Regions from separate parts of the Microbacterium sp. 4-7 genome, predicted to be linked through region 2. Evidence: predicted binding sites of a transcription regulator. Region 2 holds the regulator's gene; each other region holds the start of a gene.
What was found. Region 2 encodes LexA, which represses DNA repair genes until DNA is damaged. Its sites were predicted from a motif close to TCGAACANNTGTTCGA; they were not measured.
Positions count from the first base shown of each region.

Region 1: BEP68_RS13275 (HNH endonuclease signature motif containing protein) is a predicted target of LexA. The motif match lies at 4,287-4,302, and genes of this name have one in related genera.
Region 3: recA (recombinase RecA) is a predicted target of LexA. The motif match lies at 4,328-4,343, and genes of this name have one in related genera.

Region 1 is NZ_MCRH01000006.1:171,991-179,863, reverse strand. Features, by position in the region: gene BEP68_RS13290 (GntR family transcriptional regulator) at 1-228, shown strand, start outside; gene BEP68_RS13285 (sensor histidine kinase) at 545-1,687, opposite strand; gene BEP68_RS13280 (response regulator) at 1,914-2,567, shown strand; gene BEP68_RS13275 (HNH endonuclease signature motif containing protein) at 2,708-4,222, opposite strand; gene BEP68_RS13270 (GNAT family N-acetyltransferase) at 4,545-4,946, opposite strand; gene BEP68_RS13265 (EamA family transporter) at 5,119-5,982, opposite strand; gene BEP68_RS13260 (M18 family aminopeptidase) at 6,245-7,528, shown strand; gene BEP68_RS13255 (purine-cytosine permease family protein) at 7,576-7,873, shown strand, end outside.
Region 2 is NZ_MCRH01000007.1:36,281-44,153, forward strand. Features, by position in the region: gene BEP68_RS14640 (MinD/ParA family protein) at 1-177, shown strand, start outside; gene hisH (imidazole glycerol phosphate synthase subunit HisH) at 253-894, opposite strand; gene hisB (imidazoleglycerol-phosphate dehydratase HisB) at 891-1,508, opposite strand; gene BEP68_RS14655 (histidinol-phosphate transaminase) at 1,505-2,599, opposite strand; gene BEP68_RS14660 (LysM peptidoglycan-binding domain-containing protein) at 2,691-3,053, opposite strand; gene lexA (transcriptional repressor LexA) at 3,336-4,022, shown strand; gene BEP68_RS14670 (prolyl oligopeptidase family serine peptidase) at 4,078-5,943, shown strand; gene smpB (SsrA-binding protein SmpB) at 5,944-6,420, opposite strand; gene ftsX (permease-like cell division protein FtsX) at 6,506-7,420, opposite strand; gene ftsE (cell division ATP-binding protein FtsE) at 7,417-7,873, opposite strand, start outside.
Region 3 is NZ_MCRH01000003.1:480,545-488,417, reverse strand. Features, by position in the region: gene miaA (tRNA (adenosine(37)-N6)-dimethylallyltransferase MiaA) at 1-543, opposite strand, end outside; gene miaB (tRNA (N6-isopentenyl adenosine(37)-C2)-methylthiotransferase MiaB) at 576-2,123, opposite strand; gene BEP68_RS06360 (regulatory protein RecX) at 2,206-2,781, opposite strand; gene recA (recombinase RecA) at 3,088-4,131, opposite strand; gene BEP68_RS06350 (DUF3046 domain-containing protein) at 4,416-4,640, opposite strand; gene BEP68_RS06345 (helix-turn-helix domain-containing protein) at 4,664-4,972, opposite strand; gene BEP68_RS06340 (CinA family protein) at 5,114-5,596, opposite strand; gene pgsA (CDP-diacylglycerol--glycerol-3-phosphate 3-phosphatidyltransferase) at 5,593-6,168, opposite strand; gene BEP68_RS06330 (FtsK/SpoIIIE family DNA translocase) at 6,168-7,873, opposite strand, start outside.

The DNA.
Region 1 (7,873 bases), on a different contig from region 2:
GGGCTCGAGCACCAGATCGACGCCGTCGCCGCCGACGAGCAGGATGCCGCCCTGCTGCGCGTGCCGCAGGGAACGCCGATCCTTCGACTCAGCCGCATCTCCCGTGATGCGAGCGGGCGCATCTTCGAGGCGTCCGAAGATCGCTACCTCAGCGAGGTGGTGCGGTTCACGGTCGCGGCGTCGGGGATCTCGACGGACGGGCACTACATGCGTGCAGTGGGCGGCTGAGAGCCGGCCAGTCGATCGGCATCGATTCCTCGAGGTGACTCGTCGGAGGAAGCCGATCGCGAGCGCGATGGGGATCAGATTCCAAAGACCGCGCTCGCGATCACAGCGCTGGGGATGCGCTATTTCTGGGGTATACCCAATGTAAGCGCCCGGCTACACCATGGAACACGGTCTATAGTCGAGATCTACCCTGGACTTTCGTCTAGGTTTCACTTCGAAAACCCCGGAATTCCGCGGATCTTGCTCCCAGCGTACCGGAATACCGGTACGCAATCCCCTGCCATTTTCAAGCCGGGATGCTGGGATGCCGGAAGCGTCAGACGATCGGCAGCAGCGCCGAGACGACCCAGCGGCCGTCGACTTCGCCGGCGCTGAATTCGCCGCTGGCGCCGAGAACTCGTTCGGCCATGCGGCCGATGCCCGTGCGGCTCGAGGAGAGCTCGCGACGCGGCGTGATGGAGAGCGGACTGCTCACCGCCATCTTCGCGGCGTCGTCGTCGATGTCGAATCGGATCTCGACTTCGCCCGCGCCGGCGTACTTGAGGACGTTGGTGGCGGACTCTCGCATGATGCGCGCGAGGATGATCTCGGCGGCCCGCGGGACGCGCTCATCGGAGGGGTCGCCGATGACGGCGACGGCATGGCCGGCGGCTTCGAACTCCTGCGCGGCCTCCTCGACGGAGGCCACCAGATCACCGGAGGGCATTCCCTCGGAGCGGGGTCCGTCGTCTGCGAGGTCGATCACGAAGCGGAGGTCGGTCATCGCCTTGCGTGCGGCGATGCGAATCGCCTCCTGCGAATCTCTGCTCGTGCGATCGTCGTCGAGCATCTGCACGTGCAGCGCCACCACGGTGAGGTGGTGCGCGATGCTGTCGTGCAGCTCGCCGGCGATCCAGCGCCGCTCAGCGAGTACTGCCTGGCGTTCCTGCTCGGCCTTCTCGGCCAGTTGCATCTCGAGCGTCCGCCCTCGAGCGAATGCCAGGCGAAGCGCATAGCCGACGGCTCCGGATACTGCGGCGCCGACCAGGAAGATGCCGATGTTGAACGCATCCGTCGAATCGCCCATGGCGACCAACGCGGATGCGACGAGGAAGACTCCGACATAGGACAGGACCAGTGAGGTCCACCCCAGGCGCACGATCAAGCCGGCCGCGAAAGCGGCGACGGTCAGCACCTGGGCTTCGATGCCGGGGATGAAGGATAGGGCGAACACGACGCCGAGGGCGTATGTCGCGATGAGTGGCGACCAGAGGAAAAGGCCGAGGACTGCAGTGGATGCGATCCCGATTGCCGCTGTCAGAGGCTCCAACCCCGGAGGGAGGAACAGTCCGACGATGTCGAAGATGACGATGGTCCCGACGACCGCCAAGACGGCGATGCGTTCTATCGTGCTGAGCTTCTCGCCCCTGCCGAGTCGGGTGACGTCAGAGCGGTCACCCGTCGAAAGACTTGAAGCCATACTTCAGTATCTCCTTTTCGCCATATATATTAGCGGTAGAAGCCGAAGAAGTGACCAACCTGGTTCCAGAAAGACATATACGTTCACCTCCTTTATTGCACTTTTGACTAGCGATGTACTCATCTTCTCGGTGATCTGCGAGCGGCACATCTGTCTCACGGCTACACCTCGATAGCCAAAGGTCTAATACCTCGCGCCGCAGGTAGACCCCGGTTAGGCTTCCTCCATGTCCCAAATCCGCGTCGTGATCGTCGATGACGATCCCCTGGTGCGCTCAGCGCTCTCTCACTTCGTCTCCCGCGACCCGGAGATCACGGTGATCGCCGAGGCGGAGTCCGGGCTCGAGGGCATCGAGGTCGTGGAACGCGAGCGTCCCGACGTCGTGATGATGGACGTGCAGATGCCGGAGATGAACGGCATCGAGGCGACGGCGGTGATCAGCGAACGCTGGCCTGAGATCAAGATCCTCGCGGTCACCACGCTGGACGGCAGCGACACCGTGCTTCCGATGCTCAGCGCAGGTGCGTCGGGCTATCTGCTGAAGGACTCGAGCGCGGCGAGCATTCTCGAAGGTGTGCGAGAGGTTTACAGCGGAGCGAGTTCGCTGTCGCCGCGGATCGCGTCGCTGCTGATCAAGCACGTGCGGGATACGGAGCCCGTCGGCGGCGACGACACCCTGGAGGCGCTCACGGATCGCGAGCAGGAGGTGCTGCAGCGACTCGCGCAGGGGATGTCCAACGCCGAGATCGCGCGCACACTGATCGTGTCGGAGGGAACCGTGAAGGCCCACCTCGGCCGCATCATGTCGAAGTGGCACGTGCGCGATCGCGTGCAGATCCTCGTCACGGCAGCGCACGCCGGGCTGGTCGACTTCCGCTGAGGCGAGACCGCTGACCGGCGGGATCATTGGAGTGAGACTGCTGAGGCGAGCCCGTTGAGCCGGGCACTGTGAGTCCGGCTCGCTGAGTCTGGCCGGCTGTTCGGGATCAGCAGCACTTGCCGTGAGGATGCCGCCGCGTATCACCCGGTTCGAACGAGGCGCCTTCGGTCACGGTCCGCGGGGAGGCTGTGTTGTGGGGTGCGCCAGCGTTGGTCGGGGTCCCACCAGTTCGGTCCACGGACTTCGGGGAGCCCGTTCTTCATACGGATCTCCCACTGCGAGGTGCCCAGGGATCGGTGGTGCCACCAGCACAGCGGCACACCGTTGTCGGTATGGGTCGGCCCACCGCGGGCGTGTTCGGTGACGTGATGGATCTCGCACCAGGATGCGGGCACGTGACACCCGGGGATGAGGCATTCCTTGTCGCGGGCGATGATCGCCCGGCGTTGATGCACGGTGAACACGCGGTCGGTGGTGCTGATCCCGATGATGCGCCCCTCGTCCAGGAGCACCCGCTGGATCGCCCCCGCACATGCGGTCTGCGCCGCGACGGACACAGGCACATGCGCACCGGATCCAGGGATCGTCGCCCACCCGCCGTTGCCCGCACCACCACCCGCGCCGGCGATGCCCGCACCGAAAGCAGAACCTTCCGCATGGTGGGCGAGGTCTGTCGCGTCGACGGTGACGACGAGCACCGGGGATGCGCCACCGAGCGTGGGCATGTCCTTGTGACGGGCGGCTATCGCGAGAGCGGCGGCGAGAGCATCGTGGCGTTTCTGCGACGCGGTGCGATCATCGAGCACGCTGCGCTCATCCACATTGAACGGATCAACACCCGGGTCAGCACCGGTGTCTGTGTCTGTGCCTGTGTGACCGGTGTCACCGCTGGGGGTGAAGAACACTCCCGGCATGGGCGGGCCGTCACCCTTCGGGTTCAGCATCGCGTCCAGGATCAGCTGCAACTGGGCCGCGGCATCCGGAGTCAGATACCCCCGGATCGCATGCATCCCGTCCGTGAGACGACCGATCGTGATTCCGCGCTTGCGCCGCGCGTCCTCATCCTTCGGCTCCTCCCCGTCCGGGTCGAACATCGAGGCGAGATCCTCCGCAAGAGCTTTCAGATCCTGCACCGTCGGCGCCGGACCAGAATCCGCGCCCCCGCCGATCCCGTGCCCGCGGGCGCACCCCGCCAACGCCACATCCGCCGCCAACCGCTGATCCACGCTCAACCGGTCCCACACCCGCTCGATCGGGCCCGTCGCCGCCAGAAACCCCGTGACACCCACCACACCATCCAACAAGGCCACGCGCATCTCCGACCACCGCGCCGGCATCCGCTCCCCCGCCAGACTCACCGGCCGGCGCACCAGATCGACGACCCTGTCGACCCGGGACGCACCCCGCACATCCACGCCGACCATCCGCTGCACCAGCTCGTTCACCCCGCGACACCCTGCCGCATGCGGAAACCCCGCAGGATCCCCGGTCGCCACGGTCTCCACGATCACCGCCTCGGCCCGCCGGAACACCGCCCCCGCCGCCTGCAGCACCGCGACACGCTCCGCATCGCTCAACCCCGCCAGCGCGTCATCACACAGCACCGCATCAAGGTCAGCGACGACCCGACCCAGACGCTCCACGATGCTGTTCATACCCTCGAGTCAACACGGGGCCACCGACATTCGACCCCCGAAACCAGTCCGATTTAGACCAGATCAGAGCACGTATTCCAATCTCCCGGAATGCCGCACAACGCAGGCACAAGAGGAGCGGAGAGACCAGTCAACGAGGGCAGAAGAGACAAGAGGAACGAGGAACGAGGAACGAGACACGAGGAACGAGGAACGAGGAACGAGACACGAGGAACGAGACACGAGGAACGAGACACGAGGAACGAGGAACGAGGAACGAGGAACGAGACACGAGAAACGAGGAACGAGACCCCAGACCGAGCACCCGTCACGGGGCACCCGATCAGCGCCGGAGCGGCTCGGCCTTCATGAAGACGTCGACCGCGTCTTCGCTCTCGAGCTCGAAGCCGTGCCTCTCGTACAGCCGTCGCGCCGGACTGCCCTGCAGCACATTGAGGCGGAACGGCCGGTCATCGCCCGCATGACGCGTCTCCAAGGCGTCCGCCAGCACCGCGGAGCCGAGGCCGCGGCCCTGCTGAGCGGGATCGAGGTAGAAGTGCTCGATCCACACCGCGTCGCTCTCGGGCCTCACCGCGATGAGCCCCACGTCCTGCCCGGCAACCACGATCACTCGCGTGTTCTGCGGGACGAACCCATCGAGGAACCGCTGCCGCACACGCACCGGGTCGAAGCGTCCGAGACGCTCCAGATCGGCGCGCATGACGATCGCTCGCAGCTCCGACATCCAGTGCGCATCCGACCGACTGCTCTCTCGAAGACCCCACGCGGCGCACACAGCATCCATACAATCACGCAGGCCACGCACCCGGAGCGACCACGACCACGACCACGACCACGACCACGACCACGACCACGACCACGACCACGACCACAGAACCACCGCTGCAGATCCACCGCTACAGCGCGAGCAGCACGATCCCGCCGGCGACGACCGCGGACGCGGCGAGACGCCATCCGGGCCTGCTCTCCTTCAGGGCGAAGACACCGAACAGGCTGACCAGCACGACGCTGACTTCGCGCAGCGGCGCGACCAGTGCGACCGGAGCGATCTGGATGGCCGTGAGCACCAGGATGTACGAGAGCGGCGACAGGATGCTGAACGCCACGATGCGCTTCCACTGCGTGCGGCCGAGCGCGCGAACGGCCGCCCATCGGCCTCGGACGCCGAGCGAGTAGAACGGGATCTCGAGCAGCATCGTCCCCACCATGAAGGCGACGGGCGAGAGGTTCCACGTGCGCACGGCGTTGGCGTCCCAGATCGTGTAGACCGCGATCGCGACGCCGGTGAGCAGACCGAACACGAGCCCGGGATCCAGGCGACGCGACCGGTCGGCGCGTCCGCGGTCGACGAGACCGATCGCGACGACTCCGAGGATGATCGCCGCGACGCCGGTGAGCGCGAGGGCCGATGGACGCTCCCCGAGCACCAGAACGGCGACGATCACAGAGAGGAACGGCCCGGTGCCCCGAGCCGTCGCGTAGACGGTCGAGAGGTTGCCTTCGCGATATCCGCGTTGCAGCACCGCCATGTAGGCGACGTGCAGCACACCGGAGACTCCGACGCCGAGCAGGAACGCCAGAACGTCGTCGGTGCCGAGCCCGCCGGTGAACGGCACGACCCCGATCCAGACGGCGGTTCCTCCGACGGCCCCCCACCAGAGGAACGGCGTCCCTGCGCGGCTCACGCCGTGGGCGATGATGTTCCAGGCGGCGTGCGTGACGGCTGCGGCGATGACGAGAGCGAAGGCGAGAGCGGACATCAGAGACCCTTCCGTTCTTCGCGGGCGCGACGAACAGGGTCCTCCGGGCTTTTGTCCTGTCAGATGACGGCGCTCCTGCGGAGGGGCACCGTGGCGCCGCTCGGACCAGACGGGACGAACCCCGGAACCCTAGGCGCTATCGAGATCGACCGTACCGGCCGATGGTGACGAGAAGGTGAACGACCGCCATCCGACCGTCGCGGAGATCGCGCATCGAGTCGCCGATTACGATCGAAGGACCGCCCCTGCAGGAAGGTCGCTCATGCCCGTCACCCCGGACGCTCTCGCCCACGCCGAGGATCTCGCCGACTTCGTCGCCGCCTCGCCCTCGAGCTATCACGCCGCCGCCGAGGTGGCCAGGCGCCTCGAGGATGCCGGTTTCACGCGGCTCGAAGAGGATCAGGCCTGGGATGTCGCCCCCGGCGGACGCTATGTCGTCGTGCGAGACGGTGCCGCGATCGCGTGGACGGTTCCGGGGGACGCCACCGCGACCACGCCCGCTCACATCCTGGGTGCTCACACCGACTCCCCCGGCTTCAAGCTCAAGCCGCAGCCGACGACCGGTTCGAGGGGCTGGCTGCAGGCGGCCGTCGAGGTGTACGGCGGTCCGCTGCTGAGCTCGTGGCTCGACCGCGAGCTGCGTCTCGCCGGACGGCTGGCCCTCGCCGACGGACGCGTGGTGCTCGCCGACACGGGAGCGCTGCTGCGGCTTCCCCAGCTCGCGATCCACCTCGACCGCGAGGCGAACACGGGCCTCGCGCTCGACAAGCAGTTCCAGACGCAGCCCGTCTGGGGCCTCGGCGACCCGACCCAGGAGGACATCCTGGCCGAGCTCGCCGGTTCGGCCGGCGTCTCGGCATCCGACATCCGCGGTTACGACGTCGTGATCGCCGACACAGCGCGCGGCGCGATCTTCGGCAAGGACCGCGCGTTCTTCGCTTCCGGCCGACTCGACGACCTCGCCTCGGTGCACGCCGGCGTCGTCGCGCTCGAGAAGATCGATACGGCAGTCAGCGGACCGATCGCGATCCTCGCGGGGTTCGACCATGAGGAACTGGGCTCCAACTCCCGCTCCGGCGCGGGCGGCCCCCTGCTCGAAGACATCCTCGGCCGCGTCTACGACGCGCTCGGCGCCGACGCCTCCGAGCGTCGACGCGCGTTCTCCGCGTCGTGGTGCCTGTCGAGCGACGTGGGCCACTCGGTGCACCCGAACTACGTGCACAAGCACGACCCCGTCGTGCAGCCGGTGCTCGGCTCGGGACCGATCCTCAAGCTCAACGCAAACCAGCGCTACGCGACGGATGCCGTCGGCTCCGCCGCCTGGCGCGGCTGGTGCGAGACCGCCGACGTGGTCACGCAGGAGTTCGTGTCGAACAACAACGTGCCGTGCGGCTCGACGATCGGCCCGATCACGGCCACGCGTCTCGGCATCCGCACGGTCGACGTCGGCATCCCGATCCTGTCGATGCACTCGGCGCGCGAGCTCGCCGGCGTCTCGGACCTGCACGACCTCACCCGCGTCGCCGGAGCTTTCTTCGCCGGCTGAGCCCTGCCGACGCCCTCGCGGGCCCTGCGCAGTGCCAGGATGATGGCATGACGGACATCAAGCCTGCTCTCATCGAGCGCGCGGGCATCGAGATCATCCCCGAATCCGAGCGCACCGCGAAGCCGAGCGACCTCTTCTGGCCGTGGTTCGCGGCGAACGTCTCGGTGTTCGGCATGTCGTACGGCTCGTTCGTGCTGGGCTTCGGCATCTCGTTCTGGCAGGCGACCCTCGTGTCGATCATCGGCATCGTCGTGTCGTTCCTGCTGTGCGGACTGATCGCGATCGCCGGCAAGCGCGGTTCGGCGCCTACCATGGTGCTGTCCCGTGCGGCGTTCGGCGTGCAGG
Region 2 (7,873 bases):
GCATCCCCCGCCGAAGTCGCAGACGTCATCGCCGGATATCAGCCGCTCGCGCGCGAAGTCGTCGGCATCCCCTTCGATCGGGAGATGGTCGACGGTCACCTCCGTCTTCGTGCACTTGCGGCGCCGACGCAGCGGTCGTGGCTCTCTGCCGCGGCCGCCGTCGCCCGAGGCTTCTGAGCCGTTCGGCAGAGGACCCGACGGACCGGTCGTCCGAGGTTCGGATCGACGGCGGCTCAGCGGGCTGCCGACGCGTCAGGACCGAAGGCTGTCGACCCAGTTGCGGAGCAGCTGGATTCCGGCCTCTCCGGACTTCTCGGGATGGAACTGCGTCGCGGAGAGCGGCCCGTTCTCGACCGCGGCGAGGAACGGATCGCCGTACGTCGACCACGTGAGCACCGGCTGAGGGAACGGCGGGATGACATCGAGCTCCCACGACTGCGCGGCGTAGGAGTGCACGAAGTAGAAGCGTTCGTTCTCGATGCCCTTGAACAGCACCGATTCAGCGCCCGGCTCGACCGTGTTCCACCCCATGTGCGGCAGCACCGGCGCGTTGAGCTCCGTGACCGCTCCCGGCCATTCGCCGAGACCCTCGGAATCGTGCCCGCGCTCGACACCGTGCGCGAACAGAACCTGCATGCCGACGCAGATGCCGAGCACCGGGCGCCCGCCTGCGAGCCGGCGATCGATGATCTCGTCGCCGCCGTGCGCGTAGAGCGCATCGCGCACGGCCTGGAACGCGCCGACTCCGGGCACCACGAGACCGTCGGCCTCGAGGGCCTCCGTGCGGTCGCGCGTCAGCACCGCATCAGCACCGGCTGCGATGAGCGCCTTGACAGCCGAGTGGACGTTGCCGGATTCGTAATCGAAGACGGCGACCCGGGGAGCCCTGCTCACAGTGCGCCCTTCGTCGACGGGATGCCGTCGACCAGGGGGTCGAGGGCCTTGGCCTGGCGGAACGCCCGAGCGAATGCCTTGTACTCGGCTTCGGCGATGTGGTGGGGGTCGCGGCCCCCGAGAACGCGTACGTGCACCGTGAGTCCCGCGTTGAAGGTGATGGCCTCGAACGTGTGGCGCACGAGCGAACCGGTGAAGTGGCCGCCGATGAGGTGGTGCTCGAAACCGGCAGGCTCCCCCGTGTGAACGAGATAGGGACGCCCCGAGATGTCCACGACAGCCTGAGCGAGCGCTTCGTCGAGCGGCACGAGAGCGTCGCCGTATCGCGAGATGCCGGACTTGTCGCCCAGCGCCTCGCGGATGGCCTGACCGAGAACGATCGAGATGTCCTCCACGGTGTGGTGTGCGTCGATCTGCGTGTCCCCCGAGGCGCGCACCGTGAGGTCCGTGAGCGAGTGCTTCGCGAAAGCCGTCAGCATGTGATCGAAGAACGGCACCGACGTGTCGATACGGCTCGCACCGGTGCCGTCGAGGTTCAGCTCGAGCTCGACGGTGGACTCCGACGTGCTGCGCACACGCGTGGCGGTGCGCGGGGTCTGGGCGGGGCTGCTCATGAAGCCGATCCTATCGAGGCGAGGGCATCGAGGAATGCCGTGGTCTCCGCCTCGGTGCCCGCGGTGACGCGGAGGTGCCCGGGTATCCCGACGTCGCGGATGAGAACACCCTGCTCATAGAGCTGCTGCCAGACCTTCTGGGGCTCTGCGACACCCCCGAACAGGACGAAGTTCGACCAGGACTCATGCGGGGTGTACCCCAGCGCCTCGAGTGTCGCGGAGATACGATCCCGCTGCTCGACGATCTCCTCGACCATGCCGAGCATCACGTCGGAGTTGCGCAGAGCGGCGACGGCTGCGGCCTGCGTGAGAGCGCTGAGGTGGTACGGCAGGCGCACGAGCCGCAGAGCGTCGATGAAGGCAGGATCCGCGGCGAGGTACCCCACGCGGGCACCGGCGAAGGCGAAGGCCTTGCTCATCGTGCGGGAGACGGCGAGCCGCGGTCGTCCCTCGAGAAGGGTCAGAGCCGATGCCGCGTCGTGCGGCGCGAACTCCTGGTACGCCTCGTCGACGACGACGATTCCGTTCGACGCTTCGTACACGGCTTCGACGACGTCGAGGCCGAGCGGCGTGCCTGTCGGATTGTTCGGCGAGCACAGCAGGATGACGTCAGGATCGACATCTCGCACCTGCGCTGCCGCCTCTTCGGGGGTGATCGTGTAGTCGGGCTGCCTGGTGCCGGCGACCCAGCGCGCTCCGGTGCCCTTCGAGATCAGCGGATACATCGAGTAGGTCGGGGCGAAGCTGAACGCCGTGCGGCCCGGCCCTCCGAACGCCTGCAGAATGTGCTGAAGGACTTCGTTCGACCCGTTGCCCGCCCAGATCTGAGCCGGTTCGAGACCATGACCGAGATACTCCGCGAACCCTTCCCGGAGCGTGGTGAACTCGCGATCCGGGTAGCGGTTGACATCGCGGAGCGCGACCGCGATGTCGTCCAGGATGTCACTGGCGACCGCGTCGGGAACCGGATGGGTGTTCTCGTTGACGTTGAGTGCGATCGGAAGAGGCGCTTGCGGCGCTCCATAGGGCGTGAGCCCTCGGAGGTCGTCGCGAAGAGGGAGGTCGGCGAGTGATGCAGTCACCCTTCCCATGGTAGGCCGCCTTCGCTACACAGACGCCCGTGGTGACGGAGTGTGAACGCGCATCCGCGCCGCACCGCTCGATCGAACGGCCCTCACGGGTTCATTCCGAATACTGCGCCGGAATCGCCAGCTCCTGGCCGATCTGCAGCTCGCCGCCGCGCAGCAGGTTCAGACGCGTGATGTCGCCGATCACGTCGCGCGGATCCGCGCCGGGGGCCACGCTCTCAGCGATCGACCACAGCGTGTCGCCGGGCATCACCGTCACCGTCGCGAACGATGCCGTGGCAGTCTGCTCGCCTGAGGCCATCGCACTGCCGCCGCTGAGTGCCGCGAATGCGATCCCGGCTGCGAGCGGCACGGCCGCGACAGCGAGAACGACACGTCGACCGCGCGCCGTCAGCTTGAGCCGCGTCGCCGGACGAGCCGGAAGGACTGCTGCACTGCTGAAGGTGATGGTGCTCATGTCGTGCTCCTCTGCATCTACCGCGTGGGCGGTGAAGTTGGCGTAGCGTTCGCATTCGCGCCTCGGCCGGGAGCCGTGAATGCGAAGCTACGTTCCGAAGTTATCTTCGAATTCGAACATCTGTCAAGCGTTCTTCGAAACAGAAGTCCGGGAATCGGCCGACACGCTCGAACAGATCTTCCACTTCGGCGCGATTCTCGGATACGGTTTCGATGTCAACACCCCACCACGGGCCTCCGACATTCGAACTGAGACGCCGGAATCGCACACCTGAGGAGCACCATGAGCGACATCTCCGCCCCCGACGCCGACGTCCCGCGCACCCGTCGCCGCAAGAGCCTGAGTCCCAAGCAGATGGCGATCCTCGAGGTCATCCAGACGTCGATCAGCCGTCACGGGTACCCGCCGAGCATGAGAGAGATCGGCGACGCCGTGGGCCTCAAGTCGCTGTCCAGCGTGACCCACCAGCTCGGCCAGCTCGAGCTGAGCGGATATCTGCGACGTGACCCCGGCAAGACCCGTGCCATGGAAGTGCTCATCGACCTCCCCGGCACCAGCGGAGAGAATCCCGCCGATGTGGCGACCCCCGTGGGCGATGCGGCGCTCGTGCCGCTCGTCGGCCGCATCGCCGCAGGTGTCCCGATCACCGCCGACCAGCAGGTCGAGGAGATCTTCCCGCTCCCCCGGCAGCTCGTCGGCAAGGGCGACCTGTTCATGCTCAAGGTGTCCGGCGAATCGATGATCGATGCGGCGATCTGCGACGGCGACTGGGTCGTGGTGCGGTCGCAAAGCAGCGCCGAGAACGGCGAGATCGTCGCCGCCATGCTCGACGGCGAGGCGACGGTGAAGGTTCTCCGTCGACGCGACGGTCACACCTGGCTGCTGCCTCGCAACTCCGCATTCGAGCCGATCCTCGGCGACGAGTCCGTCATCCTCGGCAAGATCGTCGCCGTGCTGCGCGCGGTCTGACTCCCCTCCCACCCTGCCGGTGACGGCGGGCGTCGACGCACCATAGGCTCGAACCATGTCGTCGCCGTTCGGTACCTGGACCTCTCCGTTCACCCCCGACCGGATCGCCGCGTCGTCTCCGCGGATCGATGGCAGCGCCTTCGTGGCCGACGAGATCTGGTGGGGTGAGTCGATCCCTGCCGAGGGCGGTCGCCTGACCGTGCGAAGTTCGACGGGTGCCGAGATCCTTCCCGCGCCATGGAGTGCTCGGTCTCGCGTCCACGAGTACGGCGGCGGGGCGTGGACCGCGGATGCCGACGGCACGCTGTACTTCGTCGATGCCAAGGATCAGCGCGTGCACCGCATGCCCCGCGGCGGTGTCCCCGTTCCTCTGACACCCCCGGGCCCGGCGCACGGCGGTCTGCGTCTGCAGAGCGGCCGCCTGTTCGCCGTGCGGGAGGATCTGTCCGTCTCCCCTCACCGACGCGCCATCGTCGAGATCCCGACCGACGGGTCGGCATCCGACCGGCCTGCGCTGTTGAAGACCCTCGTCGAAGGCGAGTCGTTCTACGCTCATCCGGCACTGTCTCCCGACGGTTCTCGTGCAGCGTGGGTCGAGTGGTCCGGCGATCGGATGCCGTGGCAGCGAGCGTCGTTGGTGATCTCGGACGGCACCGCGCGCACAGAGCTGTCCACTCGCGCCGCGCTGCAGCCCGAGTGGACGGCTGACGACGAGATCGTGTACTCCGACGATCCCTCGGGCCGCTGGGCTCTGCACCGACAGCGTGTCAGCGGAGCCCAGGCGGTCGGCACGGCGGAGCAGATCATCGACGACGACGCCGACACGGGATACGGCCTCTGGGTGCTCGGCAATCGCTGGTACCGCCCGCTCGCCGACGGTCGCGTCGTGGCTGTGCGCACGAACGGTCGCGACCGGGTCGTCGTCATCGACCCCGACGGCAGCGCCCACCGCATTCCCCTCCCCGCAGACGGCCACGTGAGTGTCGACGATGTCGCGGGCTCCCGCGTGCTGCTCTCCGGAAGCAGCTCGACGACAGAACCCGGGGTCTGGTGCGTCGACGTCGACACGGGTCGCGTCGAGGCCGTCGCGGGAGCTGCGCCGACCGATCCTGCGTGGATGCCGCCCGCATCCGAGGTCCTGGTCGACGGCTCGCACGGGCCCGTCCATGCCTTCGCGTACCCGCCGACGAATCCCTCGGCCCACGCTCCGGCCGCGGATGACGAGCTCCCGCCCTACATCGTGCTCGTCCACGGCGGCCCGACCGCGCATGTGACCGGCGCGGCGTCCGCCGCCGTCGCGTTCTGGACGAGCCGCGGCATCGGCGTGCTCGACGTCAATTACGGCGGATCGACGGGCTACGGCCGTGCGTACCGCGAACGGCTGGACGGCGGATGGGGCGTGGTCGACGTCGACGACGTGATCGCAGCGGCCCGCGGCCTCGCCGATGCCGGGCTCGCGGATCCCGCCCGCATCGCGATCAGAGGCGGCTCGGCGGGCGGTTGGACAGTGCTCTCGTCGCTGGTGCGGGGAGGGACGTTCGCCGCGGGGATCAGCCGATACGGAGTGGTCGACCTGCGGATGCTGAGCGCGCACTCCCACGACTTCGAGGCGCACTACATCGAGGGGCTGGTGGGTCCGCTGCCCGAGGCGGAGGCACTCTACATCGCGCGTTCGCCCCTGACGCACGCCGACCGGATCGACGTGCCGGTGCTGCTGATGCAGGGTGCGGACGACCGTGTCGTGCCACCGGCACAGTCCGAGGCGATCCGCGATGCGCTGGCGACGAGTGGTGTGGAGCACGAGTACGTGCTGTACCCGGGTGAGGGCCATGGCTTCCGGTCGAGCGAGACGATCATCGACGCCCTCGAGAGGGAGCTCGCTTTCCTCGGACGCGTGTTCGGATTCACGCCCGCGCGCTGATCACTCCCCCACGCGGTTGCGCAGGCGCATCGCGCGCTCGGCTTCGCGGGTGTCCTGACGCTCGCGGAGGGTCTGGCGCTTGTCGAACTCGCGCTTTCCCTTGGCGAGAGCGATCTCGACCTTGGCGCGACCGTCGGAGAAGTACAGCTTCAGCGGGATCAGCGTGTAGCCGCCGGCGGAGACCGCGTGCTGCAGCTTCGCGATCTCCTCACGGTGCAGCAGCAGCTTGCGGACGCGCTTCGCCGAATGGTTGGTCCAGTGGCCCTGCGAGTACTCCGGGATGTGCACCGAGTCGAGAAAGACCTCGTTCCCCTTGACGAACGCATATCCGTCGCTCAGGTTCGCGCGCCCCTGGCGCAGTGACTTCACCTCGGTGCCGGTGAGCACCATCCCCGCCTCGTACGACTTCTCGATGTTGTAGTCGTGACGTGCGCGACGATTGGTCGCGACGACCTTCTCCCCGCGTTCCCTGGGCATGATTCTCTCCTGATCCGCGTCGCGCAATGGTTCCGGTGCCCGTCACGGGCGCACGACAGCCTGTCAGTCTATACCGGCGCGCGGGTCAGGTGCGAAGCCAGCGACGGATCGCGAAACCCGCCGACAGCGCGGCGAGCACGACGCCGATGCCGATCAGCACCGGGACGACGACGGCAGCGTCCTGCATCGACACCCAGGTCGTGATGAACGGCACGCGTCCTCGGAGGTAGCCGTCGACGCCGAAGTGGACGCCGGCGACGACGGCCGCGCTTGCGAGGGCCGAGCCGAGGAAGGCAGCGAAGACGCCCTCCAGGACGAACGGCGTCTGGATGAAGCGGTTGGACGCCCCCACCAGGCGCATGATCCCGATCTCCTTGCGTCTGGCGTACGCGGAGAGCCTGATGGTCGTGCCGATCAAGAGGATGGCGGCGATCAGCATGAGCGCTGCGATACCGACCGCGATGTAGGTCGCGACCGTCAAGGCGGAGAACAGGGGTTCGAGGTACTGGAGCTGATCCTGGACCTGCTCCACCCCCGCGACACCGTTGAACGCCTCGGAGATGACCTGCGACTGGCCGGGATCCTTCATGGTGACGAAGAAGACCTCGAACGCCTGCTCGGGCGAGATCACGCTCGCCTGGTCCTCGCCGAGCTGATCGACGAGCTTGGCGTAGGTGTCTTCCTTGGAATCGAAGCTGACCTCGCTGATGAGAGGAGCGAGCGCCTCGCCGTCGAGCTGTGCTCGCACGGCGTCGACCTGCTCCTCCGATGCGCCGCCGTCGACGCAGGTGTCCTGCTCCGAGATGTCGGAGCACATGTAGACGGCGACCTGCGCCCGCTCGGTCCAATAGCCGCGCATCGTGCCGATCTGCGCCTGCATCAGGATCGCGGCGCCGACGAAGGTCAGCGAGACGAATGTCACGAGCACGACGGAGATGACCATCGAGATGTTGCGACGAAGCCCTCCGAGGGCCTCCGCGAGGATGAGTCCGATTCTCACGACGTCGGCCCCACTTCTTCCGTGCCGTCGTCGGACAGACCGAGTCGATCGGCCACCCCGAGCTCGGCGACGTCGACCTGCGGCAGCACGATGGGATGCGTCCGCGCCGCGAGGGCGACCGCCGGCTGCTCGTCTATCACCGGCGGCTCGATCGGCGCCGCCTGAGCCTCGGGAGTCTCGGATGCGGTCGGGACGGCGTCTGCGGACGCCGATTCCGCCTTGCGCTGCGCGCTGAGCTCCTCAGCGAGCGCGGCGCGGACCAGCGAGAGGTCGGCGGTCTGGCGCTGCACCTCCTGCACAGCAGTGAGTGCAGCGGCCGCGGCGGCGCCGCGCACCTCCTCGGGAACCAGACGCGGGATGTTCGACGTGTCTCCGTAGCCGCCGTGCACCTCGTCTCGCACCATCTCGCCATCGCGAAGTTCGATGACCCGACGCTGCATCTGGTCGACGAAG
Region 3 (7,873 bases), on a different contig from region 2:
CACCTCGAGGGCGCGGATCACCCGTCTCCCGTTGTGCGGGTCGACGCGCGCCGCCGTGGCCGGGTCGAGCGCTCTCAGCCGGTCGAGCATCGCCCCCGCACCCTCGTCCTCGAGCTCGCGTTCGAGCCGAGCGCGGATGACCGGGTCGCGCGGCGGGAAGGCGAAGTCGAAGACGACGCTGGAGACGTAAAGCCCGGAGCCGCCGACGAGGATGGCGTCAGCACCACGGCGCTGGATATCGATGATCACGGAGCGCGCAAGAGGCTGATACCAGGCCACCGCCGCTTCCTCGTCGACCTCGCGCACGTCGAAGAGGTGGTGCGGAATGCCGCGTCGTTCAGCAGCGGAAAGCTTCGCCGTGCCGATGTCCATTCCGCGGTAGAGCTGCATCGCATCGGCGTTCACGATCTCGGCCGCGTTGCCCCGCCGGCGCAGCGCCGCGGCGAGATCGAGCGCGAGATCGCTCTTGCCCGTCCCGGTCGCGCCGACGACCGCCCAGAGCCGCGGCGCATCGTGCGTGCCGCCCGGCTCCGTACCCGTCATCCCTTGGATACCGGCTTCGTCGCGAGCAGCGGTCACCTGCCGACGCGCAGCGTCGGCAGGCCGAGAGACACCGCCCGCGTGCCGTCGGGCGCCGCAGGCGCCGGCACGGCGCACGATTCCGCCTGGGCGCGATCCCACGCGTCCCCGCCGCGCGTGCGACGGATCTTGAGCGGGGAGCCCGTCGGGTCATCGGCGAGCAGGTGGAACGGAGCCGCATGGGTGATGGTCACCGAGACGACGTCACCGGGCCGGGGAACAGCCGACCCCGGGGTCACCTCGAAGTGCACGAGGCGGTTGTCTTCCCCCCGGCCGGTCAGCCTATGCGTCTCGGCGTCCTTCTTACCCTCGCCCGTCGAGACGAGGACCTCGACCTCGCGGCCGATCTGCTTCTGGTTCTCTTCGAGCGAGATGCGCTCCTGCAGCGCGATGAGCCGGTTGTAGCGTTCCTGCACGACGGCCTTCGGAACCTGGTCTTCCATGGTCGCCGCCGGTGTGCCCTCGCGGATCGAGTACTGGAAGGTGAAGGCGCTCGAGAAGCGGGCCTGTTCGACCACCCGCATCGTGTCCTCGAAGTCCGCCTCGGTCTCACCGGGGAACCCGACGATGATGTCGGTGGTGATCGCGGCATGCGGAATGCGATCACGGACGCGGTCGAGGATTCCGAGGAACCTCTCACTGCGATAAGAACGACGCATGGACTTGAGGATGCGATCGCTGCCGGACTGCAGCGGCATGTGAAGCTGCGGCATCACAGTGGGAGTCTCAGCCATCGCGTCGATCACGTCGTCGGTGAACGCAGCCGGGTGAGGACTCGTGAAGCGAATGCGCTCGAGTCCTTCGATCTCGCCCGCCGCGCGCAGGAGCTTGCCGAATGCCTGGCGATCGCCGAACTCCACGCCGTAGGAGTTGACGTTCTGTCCGAGCAGGGTGACCTCGATGGCACCGTCCTCCACGAGGAGGCGGATCTCGTTCAGGATGTCACCCGGACGGCGGTCCTTCTCCTTGCCGCGAAGGCTCGGAACGATGCAGAAGGTGCACGTGTTGTTGCATCCGACCGAGATGGACACCCACCCGCTGTGCGCAGAGTCGCGCTTGGTCGGGAGCGTCGAGGGAAACACCTCGAGCGACTCGAGGATCTCCAGCTCGGCGTCACCGTTGTGTCGCGCTCTCTCGAGAAGGCCGGGAAGCGACCCCATGTTGTGCGTGCCGAAGACCACATCGACCCATGGGGCCTTGTCGAGAACGGCTTGCTTGTCCATCTGGGCGAGACAGCCCCCGACGGCGATCTGCATGCCGTCCTTGCGGCGCTTCACCGAAGCGAGCTGACCGAGGGTCCCGTAGAGCTTGCCCGCGGCATTGTCGCGAACTGCGCACGTGTTGATGATCACGACATCGGCCTCGGCGCCGTCCGTGGCTCGGACGTATCCCGCACTTTCGAGCGAGCCCGAGAGACGTTCGGAATCGTGGACGTTCATCTGGCAGCCGAAGGTGCGGACCTCGTACGAACGCTGGCGCCCGTCACGGTCGATTGCGGCTGACGACGACGCGATGATCGTCGGTTCACTGCGCGGGATAGTCATGATCTCCCCATTGTACGAGCGGTTCCCCCCTCGCTGCCGCTGACCGGGCCGGCTACCGGGCAGGTGCGCGCCCTCCGCCGCCTCAGTCCGAATCGACGAATCGGACCCGCGACGAGGAAGAGCCGGAAGAACCCTCGGCGAGGGCCGTCTTCGCAGCCGTCATCGCGACAGAACCGTTGTACCCGCGACGTGATAGCTGACCGACGAGGCGTCTCAGAGCAGTATCCGGGTCGAGGCGGGACATCGATCGTGCTTTCGAGCGAGCGTACTCGAGTGCGCGCTCCGCGTCGTCGTCGGGAACATCGCCCAATGCCGCGTCGATCACATCGCGGGGAATCCCCCGCAGCGAGAGCGCCCGCGACAGAGCGACGCGCCCCTGTCCTTTTCGCTCGATTCCCGACATCACGAGCTGATCGGCGAGAACCGCGTCATCGAGGTAGCCGCGGCGACAGAAGTCGTCGATCACGTCGTCGATCGATCCGGAGTCGAGCCGGACGCCGTTCTCTTCGTAGCCCCTGAGCACCATCCGCGCCTCGGACAACGAGAGCGATCGAGCCCTCAGCTTGCGCACGAGAAGCTCCTCGGCGTCGACACGCAGCTTCGACGGATCGACTCCGCTCTCATCTGCTGAGTCTTCGTGCGGCTGCAGTGCACGCAATCGGGGAGCAGACCGAGCCGCAGCGCCACGAGCTGGATGCCGTTCGCTGGGCCCACGAGAGTCGACGAGTGGAGCTGGAGCCGAGTCGCCGGTGGATGCGACTCCTGCCGCCGTCGATTCCTCGTGGCCTGCGTCTTCCGCAGCGCGGGGGGTGCCTGCATCGGACCCGGCAGAGCTTCGATCGACCGGCTTCATCCGCGCGGAATCACGGCCGAACAGAGGGATGATGGGGGCGAGCTCCTGAGGCTCGCCCCCGCCATCACTCATGGTTCGCTCCGGTTGCGCCACAACCGCGAACCATCACGATCATGCCGGGCGGCGCTCGGCGAGCTCGTCAGCAGGTGCCTCGGTGGCTCCTCCGATGCCGAGCTTCTGCTTGATCTGGGTCTCGATCGCCAGCGCGATGTCGGGGTTCTTGAGCAGGAACGTTCGCGCGTTCTCCTTGCCCTGTCCCAGCTGGTCACCGTCATAGGTGTACCAGGACCCGGACTTCTTGACGATGCCGTGCTCCACACCGAAGTCGATCAGGCTGCCCTCACGGGAGATGCCGACGCCGTAGAGGATGTCGAACTCAGCCTGCTTGAACGGCGGAGCCATCTTGTTCTTCACGACCTTGACCCTCGTACGGTTTCCGACTGCGTCGGTGCCGTCCTTCAGAGTCTCGATTCGGCGGATGTCCATTCGGACGGACGCGTAGAACTTCAGCGCCTTTCCACCCGCGGTGGTCTCCGGCGAGCCGAAGAAGACACCGATCTTCTCGCGCAGCTGGTTGATGAAGATCATCGTGGTGTTCGTCTGGTTGAGCCCACCGGTGAGCTTTCGCAGCGCCTGAGACATCAGACGAGCCTGCAGACCCACGTGGGAGTCACCCATCTCGCCCTCGATCTCGGCTCGAGGCACGAGCGCGGCCACGGAGTCGATGACGATCAGGTCGATCGCCCCGGAGCGGACGAGCATGTCCGCGATCTCGAGCGCCTGCTCACCCGTGTCGGGCTGCGAGACGAGAAGGGCGTCGATGTCGACACCGAGCTTCGCGGCGTAGTCAGGGTCGAGCGCGTGCTCGGCGTCGATGAAGGCAGCGATTCCGCCGGCGCGCTGAGCGTTGGCGATCGCGTGGAGGGTGAGCGTCGTCTTACCCGACGACTCAGGACCGTAGATCTCGACGATTCGCCCACGCGGCAGTCCTCCGACGCCGAGGGCGACATCGAGAGCGATGGAACCGGTCGGAATGACGGCGACAGGCGCACGCTCGTCGCTGCCCAGTCTCATGACCGAGCCCTTTCCGAACTGACGATCGATCTGGGCGAGGGCGGTCTCGAGGGACTTCTCGCGGTCAGCGGGTGATGGCATGACGTGCTCCTTATGCTCGCGTGGTGCCGCCTGTAGGCTGTCGCGGTCCTCCCGGCTGGGCGGAACTCTCCGACAAGGCGTATGGCTCTTCGGCTTGTTCTTCACCGTAGGAGGAGCCTCCGACATTGCGTCGTCAGCACCGCGAAACAGGGAGAGAAACGTCTCTGAACCACTTGTGCAGAAGACTACGCCCGTTTCGAACACATATTCGACGACACGCCGTCGCGGCGTGTCGCAAATCGAAACCGCCTCGAACGCGCCCTCGCCGCGAACACCTCAGAGGGTCATCGCTTGCGCGGCTCCAGACGACCTGCACCGTGTCGCCGCTCCAGGGGGACATCCGTCTCGGCGCACAGCGCCAGCCAGATCTCGCGCGGTGCGACGCCAGCGTCCAGCGCTTCGTCGGCAGTGCGCCCGGCGAGCTGAGTCAGAACCAGGTCGCTGATCAGAGATGACCCGCGACCGCCGAATTCCGCGTCGACTGCGCGGAGGAACTCACTACGTCGCATCAGAGGCTATGAGAGTCCGACGTTCAGTGGAGCGACAGCTCGGGCTCGACAGAAGCCACGAGGTCGTCCGGAACGACATCAGGGAAGACCTGAATGCCTTCGAGGACCGAGATCCGGTCGCCGACCTCGCGCATGATGATCGAGATGGGAACATCCAGAGCGTCAGCCACCGAGGCGAGAATCTCACTCGATGCTTCCTTCTGGCCCCGCTCGACCTCGCTGAGATAGCCCAGCGCCACAGAAGCCTTGCTCGCAACCTGCCGGAGCGTCCGCCCCTTCTGCAGGCGGAAGTCCCTCAGCACATCGCCGATTTCCTGTCGCACAAGAATCATCGGAACCTCCTCCCAGATCGCCTTCTCGAGGTCTCCCTCGAAGAGACCGCCAGTCTAGTCCTACCGACCTTCACAAAATCTACCTTCGCACGCTGTGCTTTCGGTGTGAGCACATAGGACATAACGGAGCGCACCCACCCCCTATTCCCGCAGAACCCGAGCGAGCATATCGATCGCCGCGTCGACCGCCCGCGCCCGCACCTCGGCACGATCACCGGCGAATCGAAACAACTCGGTCACCGAGGAATCCGGCGTCACCACGGCCACATGCACCGTGCCGACCGGCTGACCGTCAGGTGAGTCCGGCCCCGCGATACCCGTGGTCGAGACGCCGACGTCGGCAGGGGCCCCGTCGACGTTCAACGCACCGCGCACCCCCGCCGCCATCTGAAGAGCGACGTCGGGGTGCACGGGACCGTGCGCGTCGAGCAGCGCGTCGTCGACGCCCAGCAGCGTGTGCTTCACCGGAGTGGCGTACGCGACGATCGCTCCGCGGAGGGAGGCGGACGCCCCCGGCACGGAGACGAACTCGGCCGCGAGAGCACCGCCCGTCAACGACTCCGCGACACCGAGCGTCCAGCCACGCTCGACCAGCGCGGCGAGCACGGCCGACGCAGATGTCACGAGGGCTGCCGCGCGCCTCGCACCTGCGCGACGATGTAGTCGATTCCGCTCGCCACGGTCAGGATCAGCACGAGCACCATCAGGATCGCGGTCACGAGCAGCCACGGCTCCAGCCCGATCACGACGTGCAACGGAAGCAGCGCCCAGGACAGGGCCACCGCCTGCACTGCCGTCTTGATCTTGCCCATCCAGGCCGCAGCCACGACGTGCTCCTTCGCCACCATGAGACGGTGGATCGTGATGCCCCACTCCCGAATGAGGATGATGATCACCAGCCACCAGTTCAGCTCGCCGAGTATCGCGAGACCGATGAAACCGGCGCCGGTGAGCAGCTTGTCGGCGATCGGGTCCCAGAGCTTTCCGAAGTCGCTGACGATCTCGTAGCGGCGGGCCAGATAGCCATCGACCCAATCGGTCGAGATCGCGACGATGAAGAGAACGGCGGCGATCCAGCGGACAGCGATGTCGTCGAGTCCGAACGTGCCACCGATCAGCAGGAGGACGAAGAAGATCACCGCGAGCGGTATGCGCGCGACCGTGATCGCGTTGGGAAGCTGCCGTGGAATGGCCATCAGTCGCGTCCCGTCAGTCCCCAGGCGTCTTCGTCGCCATCGTCTTCAGCCTCGACCACAGGGAGTCCCTGGAACTGCGCCTCGACCGGGTCGTGCGGCGTCCCGGCAGCAGTCGCCGCCGAGGAGGGGGCAGGCGGCTTCGGCGGAGTGTCGTCGCCTCGCAGCTTCGCCATGACCTGGGGCAGCTGTTCGGCCGTCGCCAGCACATCGCGCGCTTTGGATCCTTCTGACGGGCCGACGATCTCTCGCGACTCGAGGAGGTCCATCAGGCGACCGGCCTTCGCGAACCCGACGCGGAGCTTGCGCTGCAGCATCGACGTCGACCCGAACTGCGACGACACGATGAGTTCGGCCGCGGCGAGAAGAAGCTCGAGATCGTCGCCGATGTCCTCGTCGACCTCCTTCTTCTTCGTGGGCTCCAGCGCTTCCTGGACGTCGGCGCGGTAGTCCGGACGGGCCTGACGCGTCACGTGCTTGACGACCGCGTCGATCTCCTTCTCATCGACCCACGCACCCTGCAGTCGGAACGGCTTGGACGACCCCATGGGCGAGAACAGCGCATCGCCCTGTCCGATCAGCTTGTCGGCGCCGGGGCTGTCGAGGATCACGCGGCTGTCTGTGACGCTCGTGACGGCGAACGCGAGGCGCGAGGGGACATTCGCCTTGATCAGACCGGTCACGACATCGACGCTGGGTCGCTGCGTCGCGAGCACGAGGTGGATACCGGACGCGCGTGCGAGCTGGGTGATGCGGACGATCGAGTCCTCGACATCGCGCGGGGCGACCATCATCAGGTCCGCCAGCTCGTCGACGACGACGAGGAGGTACGGGTAGGGCTTGAGCACGCGTTCGCTTCCCACGGGAAGCTCCACCTCGCCGGCGCGGACGGCACGGTTGAAGTCGTCGATGTGACGGAACCCGAACGACGCGAGGTCGTCGTACCGCATGTCCATCTCCTTCACGACCCACTGCAGCGCTTCCGCCGCCTTCTTGGGGTTCGTGATGATGGGTGTGATCAGGTGCGGCACCCCGGCGTAGCTCGTCAGCTCCACGCGCTTGGGGTCGATCAGGACCATCCGCACATCCGTGGGTCGGGCGCGCATGAGCAGACTCGTGATCATCGAGTTGACGAAGCTCGACTTTCCGGAGCCGGTGGAACCGGCGACAAGCAGGTGAGGCATCTTCGCGAGGTTGGCGATGACGATGTTCCCACCGACGTCCTTTCCGACGCCGATCGTCATCGGGTGGGTGCTCTTGTGCGCTGCCGGAGACCTGAGCACATCGCCGAGCGCGACCATCTCCTTGTCGGCGTTCGGGATCTCGATTCCGATCGCGCTCTTTCCGGGTATCGGCGAGAGGATCCGCACATCGTTCGATGCGACCGCATACGCGAAGTTGTTGCTCAGCTGGAGGATCTTCTCGACCTTGACGCCGTGCCCCACCTCGACCTCGTACTGGGTGACCGTGGGGCCACGCGAGAAACCAGTGACCTTCGCGTCGACCTTGAACTGCGTCAGCACGCTCGTGATCTGCTCGATCACCTTGTCGGTCGCCTCGGAGCGCGCGACCGGTGGAGGCCCTTCGACCAGAAGACCTGGCGACGGCAGCACGTACGGGGCGACGGGGGCCTGGGGGCCTCGCTCCCCCGGCCCTGCCGTGCCGAAGCCGTCGAGACCCGGAAGCTCCGGCATCTCTCCGGTGTCGG